One region of the Mesorhizobium sp. BH1-1-4 genome, then DNA from elsewhere that is predicted to be linked to it. Evidence: riboswitches for the same ligand, from Rfam matches in the RefSeq annotation. Region 1 holds a riboswitch; the other holds the start of a gene.

Region 1 (6,666 bases):
GAAGAAGGTGACCAGTGCCACCAGCACGATCTTGGGCGTAAGCCCGAAACCGAACCACAGCACCACCAAGGGCGCGATCGCCACCAGCGGCAAGGTCTGGCTGACGATGAAGACGGGAAACAGCGCGCGCCGCAAAGGCTGGAAGAAGTCGACCAGCATCGACAGCGCGAAGGCGGCGCCAAGAGAAAAGGCAAAGCCGATCAGCGTCGCCCGGATGGTGGGGATGGCGTTGTCGACCAGCGCCTCGCGGTTGAGGATCGCCTGTTCGAAGACGCGCAAGGGTGCAGGAAGAATGGTCGGCTTGATACCGGAATAATTCGCGTACAGCTCCCACGCCACGAGCAGCAACCCGACCGACATCACGGCCGGTGCCGCCTTGGCGAAGAAACCCGCAAAGTGGCGCGGGCGGTTGAATGACGATGAAGCCACGAGAGGTGAGACCCTTGACGGCCGTCGCGCACCAGCGCGAGCGGATCAGACAGCGGTGGGACTGTTGGCCGAAACCGTGACGTCGAGGGTTACGTGGCCTGCGCCTGGCCCGAAGCGGCAGAAAGCTTCATCGAGTGCCGAGAAGATCGCGCCGGCATCGCCGCGCAGCTTGGTGCAGAAATTCTTGGAGCGATCGTAGACGCCGGACTGCTCCAGGAAATCGATACAGCCATAGATCTCGTCCATGTGGTCGTCCGTGCCCATCACATAGAGAGAGAACTGCGCCGCCGCCGGCTGGCCAGTGGCGGGCGCGCCGCGCACGGCGGTGATGGCGGCTTGCTTGCGCGGACCAAGTGGCCCGGCAGGTCCGCCTGTCGCGTCGGAACGGCAGATCGGATCGTCCGGCTCACCCGGGCAGCCACGCGAAATGGTGGCCGACAGCACGCAATGTTTGCCGCTGCGGGAGGCGGCCACGAAAAGATCGCGCAGCGCCGGGAACAACACCTCGGGAGGGCCCACCAGCAAGGTCGAGATGTCGTCGGTCTCGATCCTGAGCCTGTCGCGCCATGGATCGAGCGCGCCGAGCGCACCCAGGATGACGCCGACGAAATCGTCGGCCATGGGATATAGGGAAACCTGTGCGCCTGAAAACATCGCCCGCCTCGCTCCGCTGGTATTACCCAGATCAGCTTCTAGGGTCTGTGGGCTTGCCGCCCCCGTCTCAGCCCCGACCGTACGGAGCACCCCTGTGGATGGCCGCGTTAAAGCACCATTCGATCGGTTGGGGAAGCGGTTTTTCGGCAGGTCGCGCCAAAAGCATTGCGCCAGCGCGAAGGCAGTCGGGCATTGCGGCGCGGAATTTATCTGGAACCTTCACCGCGCCGAGAGGTTGTCCCAACAGTCGCCGGACGCGATTCCAGGAAAAGTGTCAAGCGGTTTTCCGTCGGGATTTGCGTCAAACCAGAGAGATCGGCGGTTCATCGTTTCGGCGAAACCGGGCACCGATCCAGGCGACCAGTTTACAGAGATGGAGACAGACCATGTTCATGAAAATCCTCACGGCTTCGGCCTTCACCATTGCCTTGGCAACATCCGCCATGGCGCAAAGCAACAGCGCGGCCGGCGCGGATGGGTCCAGCGGCAGCGGCAAGTCGGTCACGGTGGACCCAAGCACGCCGGCCTCGCCCAATACGATCGATTCGGGCGCAACCAACAGCACGACCACCACGCCGGGCGACATGAATTCCAATGCGGACCGGAATTGCCCGACCAATCCCCAGGGCGCGCAGATGGATGCCAATGGCAACGCCACCGCCCCGACCGTGAACGACAACAACTGCGGCAAGTAGTTTTCGATCGCGGCATGGAAACCGCGGACGCAGGTCCGCGGTTTTCATGTGCATTTGGTCTAGGGGCCGTCCGGCGACACCTCGCGCGGCGATTGGCTATCCACCGCGCCAAAGACCCTTATGTCAGGCCGCGGTTTTCCAGCTTGCGAGCGCGCGAACACCGCGTGCATTTTCATCAGCCGCTTGAGCAGGCGACCATGGATGAGGTACCGGACCCGGCCATCGGCGAGATCGAACTCGATCCTGCCCCATCGCCTTACCGGACCCTTTCCAGTTGGCGGGCCAAGTCGATTGACCTCGAAGGCCAGCCTGACACTGCGGCCGGCGACATCCAGATAGATACCGGGATTGGCACCCAGGACATGCCACAGCCGGGCAACGTGCTCGATCGACATGTCGGATGAGATCATCGTGTGGTGCCGCTCAAGTCGCGCCCAGACGAAATCACCGGCTGGCTGAGGCAGCCCGGACACCAGACCCCTGCAATAGGCTGGCGCCACCTCGCGCACCAACCCGCGCATCGCGGTCGCCACGCTGTCGACCATATCGCGCCGCGATGCCCAGTCCACTTCGGAGAACGGCACCTGCCCGAGGATGTCGCCGTCGTCGAAATTAGCGGTCATCTTGTGCAATGTCACCCCGCCATGGACGGCATGCTGGCCGTCCGCGACCAGGCGATGGAGAGGATGCGGACCCCGGTAATTGGGCAGCAGCGCCGGATGAAAATTGAGCCCACCCTTGGGAAAGAGGTCGAGCACCTGCTGTGGGATCAAGGTCGGGAAAGCGTAGCAGATCAGCACATCCGCGGCGATGCCGGGCAATTGCCGGGCGAGCTCGTTCCACTCGTAAGGCCGGCCGAATTCGATCACCTTGACCGGCGTGTTGCCAAGATAGCGCCTGAGGAGAGACCAGCGCTTCAGCCTGCGTCGAAAATTGCCGATGCTGAAGCCTCTGCGCTGAAAACCAGGCACGATGATCGCGCCGATACGGTTGCCCGCCTCGATCCAGCCGGACAGCAGCGGCCCGGTGTAGGCAGTAACGTCCATTATGAAAACGGCATTGAGTTGGCCGACACGGGCCTCAGGCTGGGAAGACATTATCTCTCAGGCCTGGCGAAGCAAGACATCGCTTGCCGCCACGCGCTCTCACGGACCCGTCCTGGCAGGACCAAAAGGCCAGTCGGTCAGCCCGGCTTGGGAGAGAGCGGCCCGGCCGCGGCCACACTGGAGAGTCTCTCCCGTTTCACCAGCACGGGCTTTTCGTAGATCTTCCGCATGCTCACCCCCTGAAAATCAAATCAACCCGCACAGTTGGTCAGCAACGCGGCGAGCTGTCAACCACCGGGCAGTGGTCAACGCCGCTATTCCCATGGTCTTATGGCAATTGGCGGGCGTTTATATCAGCCCGCCGCCAAAAATCGACACGTGAACTTACGAAACGGCTTTTTCACGAACCGGCAGCTTCCAGCCCGGCCTGACAAAATGGCAGGTGTAGCCGTTGGGATATTTCTCCAGATAGTCCTGATGCTCGGGCTCGGCCTCCCAGAACGCTCCGACCGGTGCGAGCTCGGTGACTACCTTGCCGGGCCACAGGCCGGAAGCATCGACATCGGCGATGGTGTCCTCCGCCACGCGCTTCTGCTCCTCGCTTGTGTAGTAGATCGCCGAGCGATAGCTCATCCCGACATCGTTGCCTTGGCGGTTGCGCGTCGTCGGATCGTGGATCTGGAAGAAGAATTCCAAAAGCTGGCGGAAGCTGATTTTCGCCGGATCGAAGCTGATCTCGATGGCTTCGGCATGCGTGCCATGATTGCGATAAGTGGCGTTCGGCACGTCGCCGCCGCTGTAGCCGACACGCGTGGCGAGGACGCCCGGCATGCGCCGGACCAGATCCTGCATGCCCCAGAAGCAGCCGCCGGCAAGCACTGCGCGTTCACTGGAAGTCGCCATGTAACGTCTCCTCAAAAGGCAATTCCGGAGAAAGTATAGCAGCTTTCCCCCGGGGAATTGCGCGGCAACAATTTGGATAGCCCATAAATGGGCATCGTCGCCTGCTTCGTCCAGTCGGAAGAATGGCCATTCGGTTGGGCCCGTGAAAGACGCCGCGTGGGCAACGGGATGGCGTGACGCCGCTCAGACGCGCGGATGCCTGGTCCGACTGCTGGCGGCAACCGGCAGATATTGGATACCGGGCGGAATGGCCGCAAAGCTGATTGCCACTGGCGGCGCCTCGCGCGACCAGTTGAAGAGAACGGTCTTGACCGGGATGTTGTCCAGCCATGGCCGCAGCAGTGACGGCACGTTACGGCCCGGCCAAACCATCAGCATGCCATGGTCGCGCAGCCGCTGCCTCGTGATCCAGGGCGCGAATCGCATATCGAGATCGGTGAAGATAGACGGCTTGTCATAGGCGTTGAGGCCCGCCAGCATGGCAAGATTGGTGTCGCCACCGACGATGTCGAGCCGGCCCGGCGCCGCCGCGTGCCAGATTGCCTCGGCCTCGTCCGAAATCGGCCGCGCCGGCCAGCAGACGGCGTCCATGCGTCCGCGCACATTGCAGTCCGTCCAGCGGATGGCGGCATAAGCGCCCGACATGGTCACGATGCAGATCAAGGCGCAGATCGCCAACCTTTGCATCTCGACGGCGCCCAGCCGGTGACCGAGAAAGGCGAGCGCGACGACGCCGACGAGATTGTACATCGGCGCCCCCCAGGCTTCGCCGGTGCCGGTGAACAACGAGGCGACCATGATCAGCGCCGCCGGCCCAAGCCCCATCCAGCAGAGATAGACGAGCGTGCGGCGCTCGACGGGCGCTTGCGGGACAGGTGAGCGCCGCAACAGCCCCGATAGTGCCAGGACCAGGAGAAAGCCGGAAAGCCCGGCCAGTTGGACCCCGACATAGTAGAGCCGCGCACGGTGTTCGCTCACCCATGCGTCGCGGCCGGCGAAATAGGTGAAGGGCAGGAAATCCATACGGTAGAGTGCAACGGCCAGCGGCGCGGCGACGGCGAGAAAAACCGCCAGGCCGAGCCACGGCCAGGGTGTCGCCAGCCGGCTGCGCGCACGTGGATCGTACAGCAGCCAGAGAGCGCCGAAGGCAAGCAGCAGGCCGGTGGAGAACTTGGCGTAGAGCCCGGCGCCGGACACCAGTCCGAGCGCCAGCCACCAGCCCGGCCCGCCGCCGCGGCCGGCGCGCCACAGCAGCCAGCAGATCGCCGCCCAGAACGGCATCTGCGCATAGTCGTGATTGAATTGCGGCGTCGGCCAGCCGAAGAAATAGACCGACGGCATCAAAAGCACGGCGGCCAGCGCGCGGCGCTGCCCGAGCATATCGCGGGCCAGCAGATAGACCAGGACGAAAGTGGCTGAGATCGTCAGTTGCGCCAGCAGATACTGAGGCCAGCGGAACGATCCGGTCAGGAGATGGCTGGCCTCGAGCAGCCAGCCGGGGAGCTGCGGGTGCTTGTAGGTCAAAAGCACCCATTCGCGGCCCCACATGAAGCCTTCCACGACATCGCCGGGCGGCGCGGGATCGATGAGTGCCGGCACCACGGTCCAGCACAGGGTCTGCACCAGGCACAAAAGCGCCAACACATGCCAGGGGCGACGAAACAGGGCGGACCAGACCGACGCCGAATCCAGACCCACGGCGGGCAATCCTGCCGGCGCCCAACCATCCATGGAGTCGTCAATTCCCGTCATGCGGCGCTTAAACCACACCACCCGGTTTGCCGAACAGCCCCAACGTCAAAGCTTACAAAAAAGTATACTTGCCGGCCATTGCAACACCAAGATCGATCGGGAAATTCGACGCCTCGCCGCCCTTCCCGGGCAGAATAGCCCGTACGGCTGATCCAGCCTCGACATCCCGGACATTCGATGCGTCACCAGCATGCCATCATTCATCACCACGCGCTCGACTTCTGGCTGGCGCGCGCGGCGGTCCTCGTCATCATCTGCCTGCAGCTTCTGGTGATCAACGATCTCTCGTTCGGCCCCCGCTGGCTGGCGCCGGCGCTGGAGGCCGCCCTGCTCGTGCCGCTGTCCGTGGCCACCGCCTGGACGCAGGTCGCCACCCAGAAAGCGGTCGAGGAGGAGCACTGGTACCTGGTCGGCCGGTTTCGCGTCATGATCCGCAGGACGGCCCTGGTGATGACCGGCGTCGTCAGCGTCATGAATTGCGGTTCGCTGGTGTTCCTCGTGCGCGCATTGCTGGCGGGCCATGCCGGCTCCAGCGGGCAGACACTGCTGATCGACGCGCTCAACATCTGGGTCACCAATATCATCGTCTTTGCCTTGTGGTTCTGGAGCGCCGACCGCGGCGGGCCGCCGACCTGCGGCCTCGTCAACCGCGCCCATTCCGATTTCCTGTTCCCGCAAATGACCTTGAACGACCGCGAGATCCGCGACTGGCTGCCGGGCTTCGTCGACTATTTCTTCCTCGCCTTCACCAACGCGACGGCATTTTCACCGACCGACACCTTGCCGCTTTCCCGGCGCGCCAAGCTCTTGATGATGGCGGAGGCGATGATCTCGCTGCTGACGATCGCGCTGGTGGCGGCCCCCGCCGTCAACATCCTGGCCTGATGGGGGAGCAGGGCCTCGTTGCCGTGAAAACGATGGGCGGCCCGAAAACGAAAAAAAGCCCGCCCCGGCGTGAGCCAGGGCGGGCTTTGGTTCGATCGAGCCGTCAAAGTGCCGGTTCACGAAACAGGGCAAGGCCTGGCTTCAGTCCTCCGGAACGGACCTGAATTTCCGCACGATCGCCTCGAACAAGATATCCGAGAGGCGGCGACGATCGCCGCGCGCTGCTCGGCGCTGTAATGGGCGGCATCGTCGATGGTCATGAAGGTGACGTGACGGCTCATTGCGCTATCCTTGAATCATCT
Region 2 (6,666 bases), on a different contig from region 1:
AATAATCAGTCAACTCTGGCTGCGGACGGAGCGTCGGGCCTTCGCTGCGGCTCCCAGCCTTTCGGGCGTTCAAGCTTTCGCCGTTTGTGGCTTCAATCGAAAGATCGTTGTCGATCGCGATCGGCCTACGGCCGAACGCTCTTCACCCTTCCATCTCTTCCCGCAGCATCTCCAGTTCCAGCCACTCTTCCTCGAGCGCCGCCAAGGTGGCGCGCTCCTTGTCGAGGGCGGCGATGGTTTTCTGGAACGAGACCGGATCGCGCTCGTAATAGGCCGGATCGGCGATGTTGTTCTCCAGGCGCGAGATCGACGCGGTCACCGCCTCGATCTTCTTGGGAAGCGAGTCCAGCGCGAATTTCTGCTTGAACGACAATTTTTTGGCCGGCCCCTTTTGTGCGGCGGGTTCAGCCTTGGCAGTGGGCGCATCGCTGGTTTCGGACTTGGCGCGCGCCTTGCGGTCGTCGAGCCTGGTACCGCCCCGCTGCGCCAGCATGTCGGAATAGCCACCGGCATATTCGACCCAGCGGCCCCCGCTTTCGGGCGCGATGACGCTGGTGACGGTGCGGTCGAGGAAATCGCGGTCGTGGCTGACCAGGATGACAGTGCCGGCGAACCCGGCGACCAGTTCCTGCAGCAGTTCCAGCGTCTCCATGTCGAGATCGTTGGTCGGCTCATCGAGCACCAGCAGGTTTGCAGGGCGCGCCAGCACGCGCGCCAGGATCAGCCGCGCCCGCTCGCCGCCGGACAGTTCGCGCACCGGCGTGCGCGCCTGCTCCGGCTTGAACAGGAAATCCTTCATGTAGGAGACGACATGGCGCTGCTCGCCATTGATGACGAGGTTCTCGCCGCGCCCGTCGGTCAGGTATTGCGCCAGCGTCTCCTGCGGGTCGACCGCCTCGCGCTTCTGGTCGAGCGTGGCGATCTCCAGATTGGTGCCGAGCCGCACCGAGCCGGCATCCGGCGCCAATTCGCCGGTCAGCATCTTCAGAAGCGTCGTCTTGCCGGCACCATTTGGCCCGACCAGACCGACGCGGTCGCCTCGCTGGATGCGGGTCGAGAAGCCCTTGACCACGGTGAGGTCGCCAAAGCTCTTCTCGACGTTCTTCGCTTCGATCACCAGCTTGCCGGACTCGGCGGCGTCGCTGGCGACCATGGTCGCGCTGCCTTCGGCGCCGCGATGACCGCGAAACCGCTGGCGCATGGTCTGCAGTTCGCCGAGGCGTCGCATGTTGCGCTTGCGCCGTGCCGTCACGCCATAGCGCAGCCAGTGTTCCTCGCGCACGATCTGGCGGCCGAGCTTGTGCTGTTCGCGCTCTTCTTCTTCCAGCACAACGTCACGCCATTCCTCGAAATGGCCAAAACCTTTATCCAGCCGACGGGTCTGGCCACGGTCGAGCCAGACGGTGGCGCGCGACACGCGCTCCAGGAAGCGGCGGTCGTGCGAGATGACGATCAGCGCCGAGGACGTGCGGACGAGTTCCTCTTCCAGCCATTCGATCACCGAGAGATCGAGGTGGTTAGTCGGCTCATCAAGCAGCAGAATGTCGGGCTCCGGCGCCATTACGCGAGCCAAAGCGGCGCGCCTGGCCTCGCCACCGGAGAGGTCTGCTGGCCGCTCCTCGCCCGACAGGCCGAGATGTTCCATCAGATAGCTGGCGCGGTAGGGATCGTCGGCAGGCCCGAGCCCGGCTTCGACATAGGCGCGCACTGAGGCAAAACCGTCCATGTCGGGCATCTGCGGCAGATAGCGCACCGTCGCCGAAGGTTGGCGGAACACCTCGCCGTCCTGCGGTTCGATCAGGCCGGCGGCGATCTTGAGCAGCGTCGATTTGCCCGACCCGTTGCGGCCGACCAGCGCGATCTTGTCGCCGGCCGACGCGGTCAAGGCGGCGCCGTCGAGCAGCGGCGTGCCGCCAAAAGTCAGTCTTATCCCGTCGAGATTGAGAAGAGGCGGGGCCATGTCAGCTTTCAGGTGAGGGATAGGGATGGGCGAGCAGCAGCGCGCGGCCGTTGCCGAGCGCTATCTCGAGGCGGCCCCCGGTCTTGTCGAAGTTGACCTCGTTGGAAATGGTCAACGACGAACCGAAAGCCACCTCGACCTTGTCGAGTGGCCATTTGGCGCCGGTGACGGTCAGACCGGAGAGTTCGGAAAAGCCCAGAATGGAAAACAGCGTGCCGTCGGCATAATCGAAGCTCGCCCTGCCGTTGAGCAAGGGGACAGCCTCCTGGGCGCCGCTGGTCAAAAGCACATCCGTTCCGGCCTCGGCCAGCCGCAGGCCAAGTGCCAGATGCAGGAAGGCGTGATCGGCGCGCTTGCCGCCGAAGGCGCCCGCCAGCACGAGACGGGTCGCCCCGTGCCCGAGTGCCGCCGCGATCGCCAGTTCGCCGTCGGTCTTGTCCTTTTCCGCCGGGAAGGTCTGGCGGGGCACGGCGGCGAGGTCAGCAGGCAGATCGGCCGGAACCGAATCGAAATCGCCCACCCACAATTCCGGGACAAGGCCCAGCACCCGGGCATGGCCGATGCCTGCGTCGGCGGCGATGACGCGCGAGCCTTCGACCTGGCGGTCGAGCCGGGGCGTGCGGATGAGATCGCCGCCAAGCAGGATGGTGAATATGCTCATATCCCGTCGCCTTACCAGCCCGGCACGGGAAACGGAAGGCGGCAAACTCCCACTTGCGCGGGTCTTCGGGCCGGCCTATGTGTCGGAACGCTCTAACGGGGTGCCGGACGCGAATTTCGCGGGCCGGCTGAGAGGCAGTCTCGCCAACCCGCTGAACCTGATCCGGTTTGTACCGGCGGAGGGATTAGACGTTTCGGACAGTCCGACGCCTCAATTCCTTTCAACGCAAACGAAGGAGGCGCCGATGCGCGCAATTTTATATTCTCTCATCGCAGCCACGGCAGTGGCCTTGTCCGGGCCGGCCTTGGCCAAGGACAAGCTCACCGTCTACACCTATGAGAGCTTCACCGCCGACTGGGGTCCAGGTCCCGTGGTGAGGAAGGCATTCGAGGCCGAATGCGGCTGCGATGTCGAGTTCGTCTCGGTTGCCGATGGCGTGGCGCTGCTCAACCGCGTCAAGCTGGAAGGCGCCTCGACCAAGGCCGACATCGTGCTCGGCCTCGACACCAATCTCACCGCCGATGCCAAGGCCACGGGCCTGTTCGCGCCGCATGGCGCGGTGAGCGATGTCGATGTGCCGGGCGGCTGGAGCGACGATACTTTTGTCCCCTTTGACTATGGCTATTTCGCCGTCGTCTACGATACGCAGAAGCTGACGATGCCGCCGAAAAGCCTGAAGGACCTGGTCGAGGGCAGCGCCGACGACAAGATTGTCATCCAGGATCCGCGCACCTCGACGCCCGGCCTCGGCCTGCTGCTCTGGGTGAAGTCGGTCTATGGCGACAAGGCGCCGGAAGCCTGGGCCAAGCTCAAGACCAAGGTTTTGACCGTGACGCCGGGCTGGAGCGAGGCCTATGGCCTGTTCACCAAGGGCGAGGCGCCGATGGTGCTGTCCTACACTACCTCGCCGGCCTATCACATGGTCGCCGAGAATACCGAGCGCTACCAGGCCGCGTCGTTCGAAGAGGGCGAATACCTGCAGATCGAGGTCGCCGGCATCACCACCACGGGAGCCAAGAATCCGCTGGCGGAAAAGTTCATGGCCTTCATGACCGGACCGAAATTCCAGGACGCCATCCCCGAGACCAACTGGATGTTCCCGGCCGGCAAGACCGACAAGCCGCTAAACCCGGCCTTCGACAAGCTGGTCAAGCCGACCAAGACCTTGCTGTTCAGCCCGGAGGAGGTCGCGGCCAACCGCAAGGCCTGGGTGGACGAATGGCTGGCGGTGATGAGCAAGTAGGTTTTATGGGCTAATCATCCTGAGATGAGTGCTCTAAGCTTGGCCCATTTGCTGACGGTGCGGCGTGCAACGCGCGTCTGATCCCCGCATCACCGCCGGCGTCGTCGCGCTCGCCGGGATCGCGCTGCTGATCGGCGGCGCCTTTGCCGGGCTGCTCCTCGAAGGCGCGCATGACCTCTCCGGCGCCTGGGCGGCCTTCGATCCTTACCTGCTGCGCGTGGTGCGCTTCACGCTCTGGCAGGCAACCCTCTCGACCCTGCTTTCGGTGATACCGGCGCTGTTCGTGGCGCGAGCCCTGTCCCGGCATCCACGCTTCTTCGGCCGCGCGTTCATTCTGCAACTCTTCGCCGTGCCGCTGGCGCTGCCGGCGATCGTCGCGGCGCTCGGCATCCTGGCGCTCTATGGCCGTGCCGGTTACTTCGCCGGCATGCTCGGTGCCGTCGGCGGTCAGGGCTGGCCGGGCATCTACGGCCTGTCCGGCATTCTCGTCGCCCATGTCTTCTTCAACCTGCCGCTGGCCACCCGCCTGTTCCTGGAAGCGTTGCAAACCATTCCCTCCGACCAGTGGCGGCTGGCAAGCCAGCTCGGCATGGGCGCGCGTCCGGCGTTCCGGCTGATCGAATGGCCGACGCTGCGCGCCGCTCTGCCCGGTGTCGCCGGGCTGGTCTTCATGCTCTGCATCACATCCTTCACCATCGTGCTGACGCTCGGCGGCGGGCCGGCCGCGACGACGCTCGAAGTCGGCATCTATCAGGCCTTGCGCTTCGATTTCGATCCGGCGCGTGCCGTCGCGCTGACATTGCTGCAGATCGCCTTGACCTTCATCGTGGTGTTGGCGCTGGCGCGGCTCGGCGCCAATGTCGTCGGCGACGCCAACCTCCCGGTCGCGCCGCGCCGCTATCTCTCTGTCAACGGGACCGAAACCACACTGAATGCCTTGCTCATCGTGCTGGCGCTGCTGTTCGTCGCGGGACCGATGGCCGCGACCGTGATGGCCGGATTGGGCGCCGATCTCGGCCGGTTGGCCGGGGAGGCCACCGTCCGGCAGGCGACGCTGACCAGTGCGGTGCTGGCCTTCCTGTCGGCATGGCTTTCCGTGATGCTGTCGCTGGCGCTGACCATGGCGCGCCGGGCGCTGGCACTGAACCGACGCGCCGGTCCGAGGACGCTGCTCGAACATGCAACCGACACCGGCGCCGGCTTTGTCCTCGTGGTGCCGCCAATCGTCATCGGTGCCGGCTGGTTCCTTCTGTTGCGCCATGCCAGCGACGTCTTTGCCATCGCCCCGATCATGGTCGTCACCGTCAACGCCGTCATGGCGATGCCTTTCGCGCTGCGCGCCATCCGCCCCGCCTATGATGCGGCGAGCGAGCGCCACGAACGGCTCTGCGCGCAGCTTGGCATTTCCGGCCTGGCCAGGTTGCGGCTGGTGGACTGGCCGTCGCTGCGGCGCCCGCTTGCCACCGCCTTTGCCTTCGCCATGGCGCTGTCGCTTGGCGATCTCGGCGTCATCGCCCTGTTCGGCAGTGATTCCGTGCAGACCTTGCCCTACCTTCTCCTGGCACGCATGGGCAGCTACCGCACGCAGGACGCCGCCGGCCTGGCGCTGCTGCTCGGCCTGGTCTGCCTAGCACTGGTGCTGGCAGCGGACTGGCTGGGAAGGGAGAGGGGCCGCGATGTCTGACGGAGCGATTGCCACGAAAGGTGTTCCAGTGCGGCTGGAGAAGGTTTCGTTCACCTATGGCGAGGCTCCGCTTTCCTTCGATGTCGCGTTCGCGGCGGCCGAAATCACCGCCATCATGGGGCCGAGCGGATCGGGGAAGTCGACGCTGCTCAATCTGCTGGCCGGGTTCGAGACACCACTGTCCGGCCGTGTGCTGATCGGCGGAGCCGATGTCGGCGCCGAGCCGCCAGCCTCGCGGCCGGTGTCGATGATGTTTCAGGAAAACAATCTTTTCGCCCATCTTTCCGTCGAGCAGAATGTCGGGCTCGGCCGCTCGCCATCGTTGCGGCTGACAGAAGCCGACCACGCCGATATCGCGGAGGCGCTTGCGCGCACCGGCCTCGCCGGCAAGCAGAAGCGGCTGCCGCGCGAACTCTCGGGCGGCGAGCGCCAGCGTGTCGCCCTTGCCCGCGTGCTGGTGCGTGACCGCCCGGTGCTGCTGCTCGACGAGCCCTTCGCCTCGCTTGGGCCCGCCCTGCGAAACGACATGCTCGACCTGGTTGCCGACCTGCATGCCGAGCGTGGCATGACGGTGCTGTTCGTCACGCACCAGCCGCAGGATGCCCGCCGCATCGGCCAGAATGTGGTGTTTCTGGACAATGGCGCGGTCGCTGCCGCAGGCGCCGCGGACGATTTCTTCGCCGGGGCTGGTCCAGAGGCATTCCGGCGCTATATCGGCGCCAGTGCCGGGGATTCCGTATCACGAGATATTGCCCGGAAGCCGACATAATTTACGGTCAAACCGGCTTCTGGCGAAGGGACGCTTGCTTGCCATGGTCCATGTAGTGTGGCTAGGTCCGCCCTATTGGTCCGGCACAGGCCGTGATTTGCCTACAGCATCCGCCGCACGCCCCCGAGGGACGCGTGACGGATGCTGTAGCAGTTTGTTTTTTGCGCATGACGGCTCCGAAGATCGCCCCCGATTTTCATGGTCATGCGCCCAGGATCTGAAAGGAAGCCGTTCTGGCGATCGGCGTTGACAGAGCAAGACGCAATCCGCTGGCGCGCTTTCTGGCGCTGGCCGGCTTTGCCGTGGCTCTCGCCAGCTGCCAGATGTTCACGCCGCCGGACGTGCAGGA

Evidence for each region. A riboswitch is a leader RNA that binds a small molecule or an ion and turns the genes downstream of it on or off. The one in region 1 is predicted to bind thiamine pyrophosphate.
Region 2: it holds a riboswitch for thiamine pyrophosphate, as region 1 does, so the genes downstream of both, thiB (thiamine ABC transporter substrate binding subunit) here and LB569_RS11350 (Ykof family thiamine-binding protein) in region 1, are expected to answer to the same signal.

What each region holds. Positions count from the first base shown of each region.
Region 1 is NZ_JAIUIN010000005.1:25,149-31,814, reverse strand. It holds gene LB569_RS11355 (ABC transporter permease) at 1-360, opposite strand, end outside; gene LB569_RS11350 (Ykof family thiamine-binding protein) at 475-1,083, opposite strand; TPP riboswitch at 1,074-1,187, opposite strand; gene LB569_RS11345 (hypothetical protein) at 1,385-1,774, opposite strand; gene LB569_RS11340 (formyltransferase family protein) at 1,838-2,875, opposite strand; gene LB569_RS11335 (putative RiPP precursor) at 2,962-3,054, opposite strand; gene msrA (peptide-methionine (S)-S-oxide reductase MsrA) at 3,209-3,727, opposite strand; gene LB569_RS11325 (glycosyltransferase family 39 protein) at 3,911-5,425, opposite strand; gene LB569_RS11320 (hypothetical protein) at 5,657-6,364, shown strand.
Region 2 is NZ_JAIUIN010000006.1:326,070-332,735, forward strand. It holds gene LB569_RS14430 (ABC-F family ATP-binding cassette domain-containing protein) at 143-1,960, opposite strand; gene LB569_RS14435 (thiamine diphosphokinase) at 1,962-2,621, opposite strand; TPP riboswitch at 2,708-2,822, shown strand; gene thiB (thiamine ABC transporter substrate binding subunit) at 2,866-3,864, shown strand; gene thiP (thiamine/thiamine pyrophosphate ABC transporter permease) at 3,929-5,548, shown strand; gene thiQ (thiamine ABC transporter ATP-binding protein) at 5,541-6,317, shown strand; gene LB569_RS14455 (M48 family metalloprotease) at 6,641-6,666, shown strand, end outside.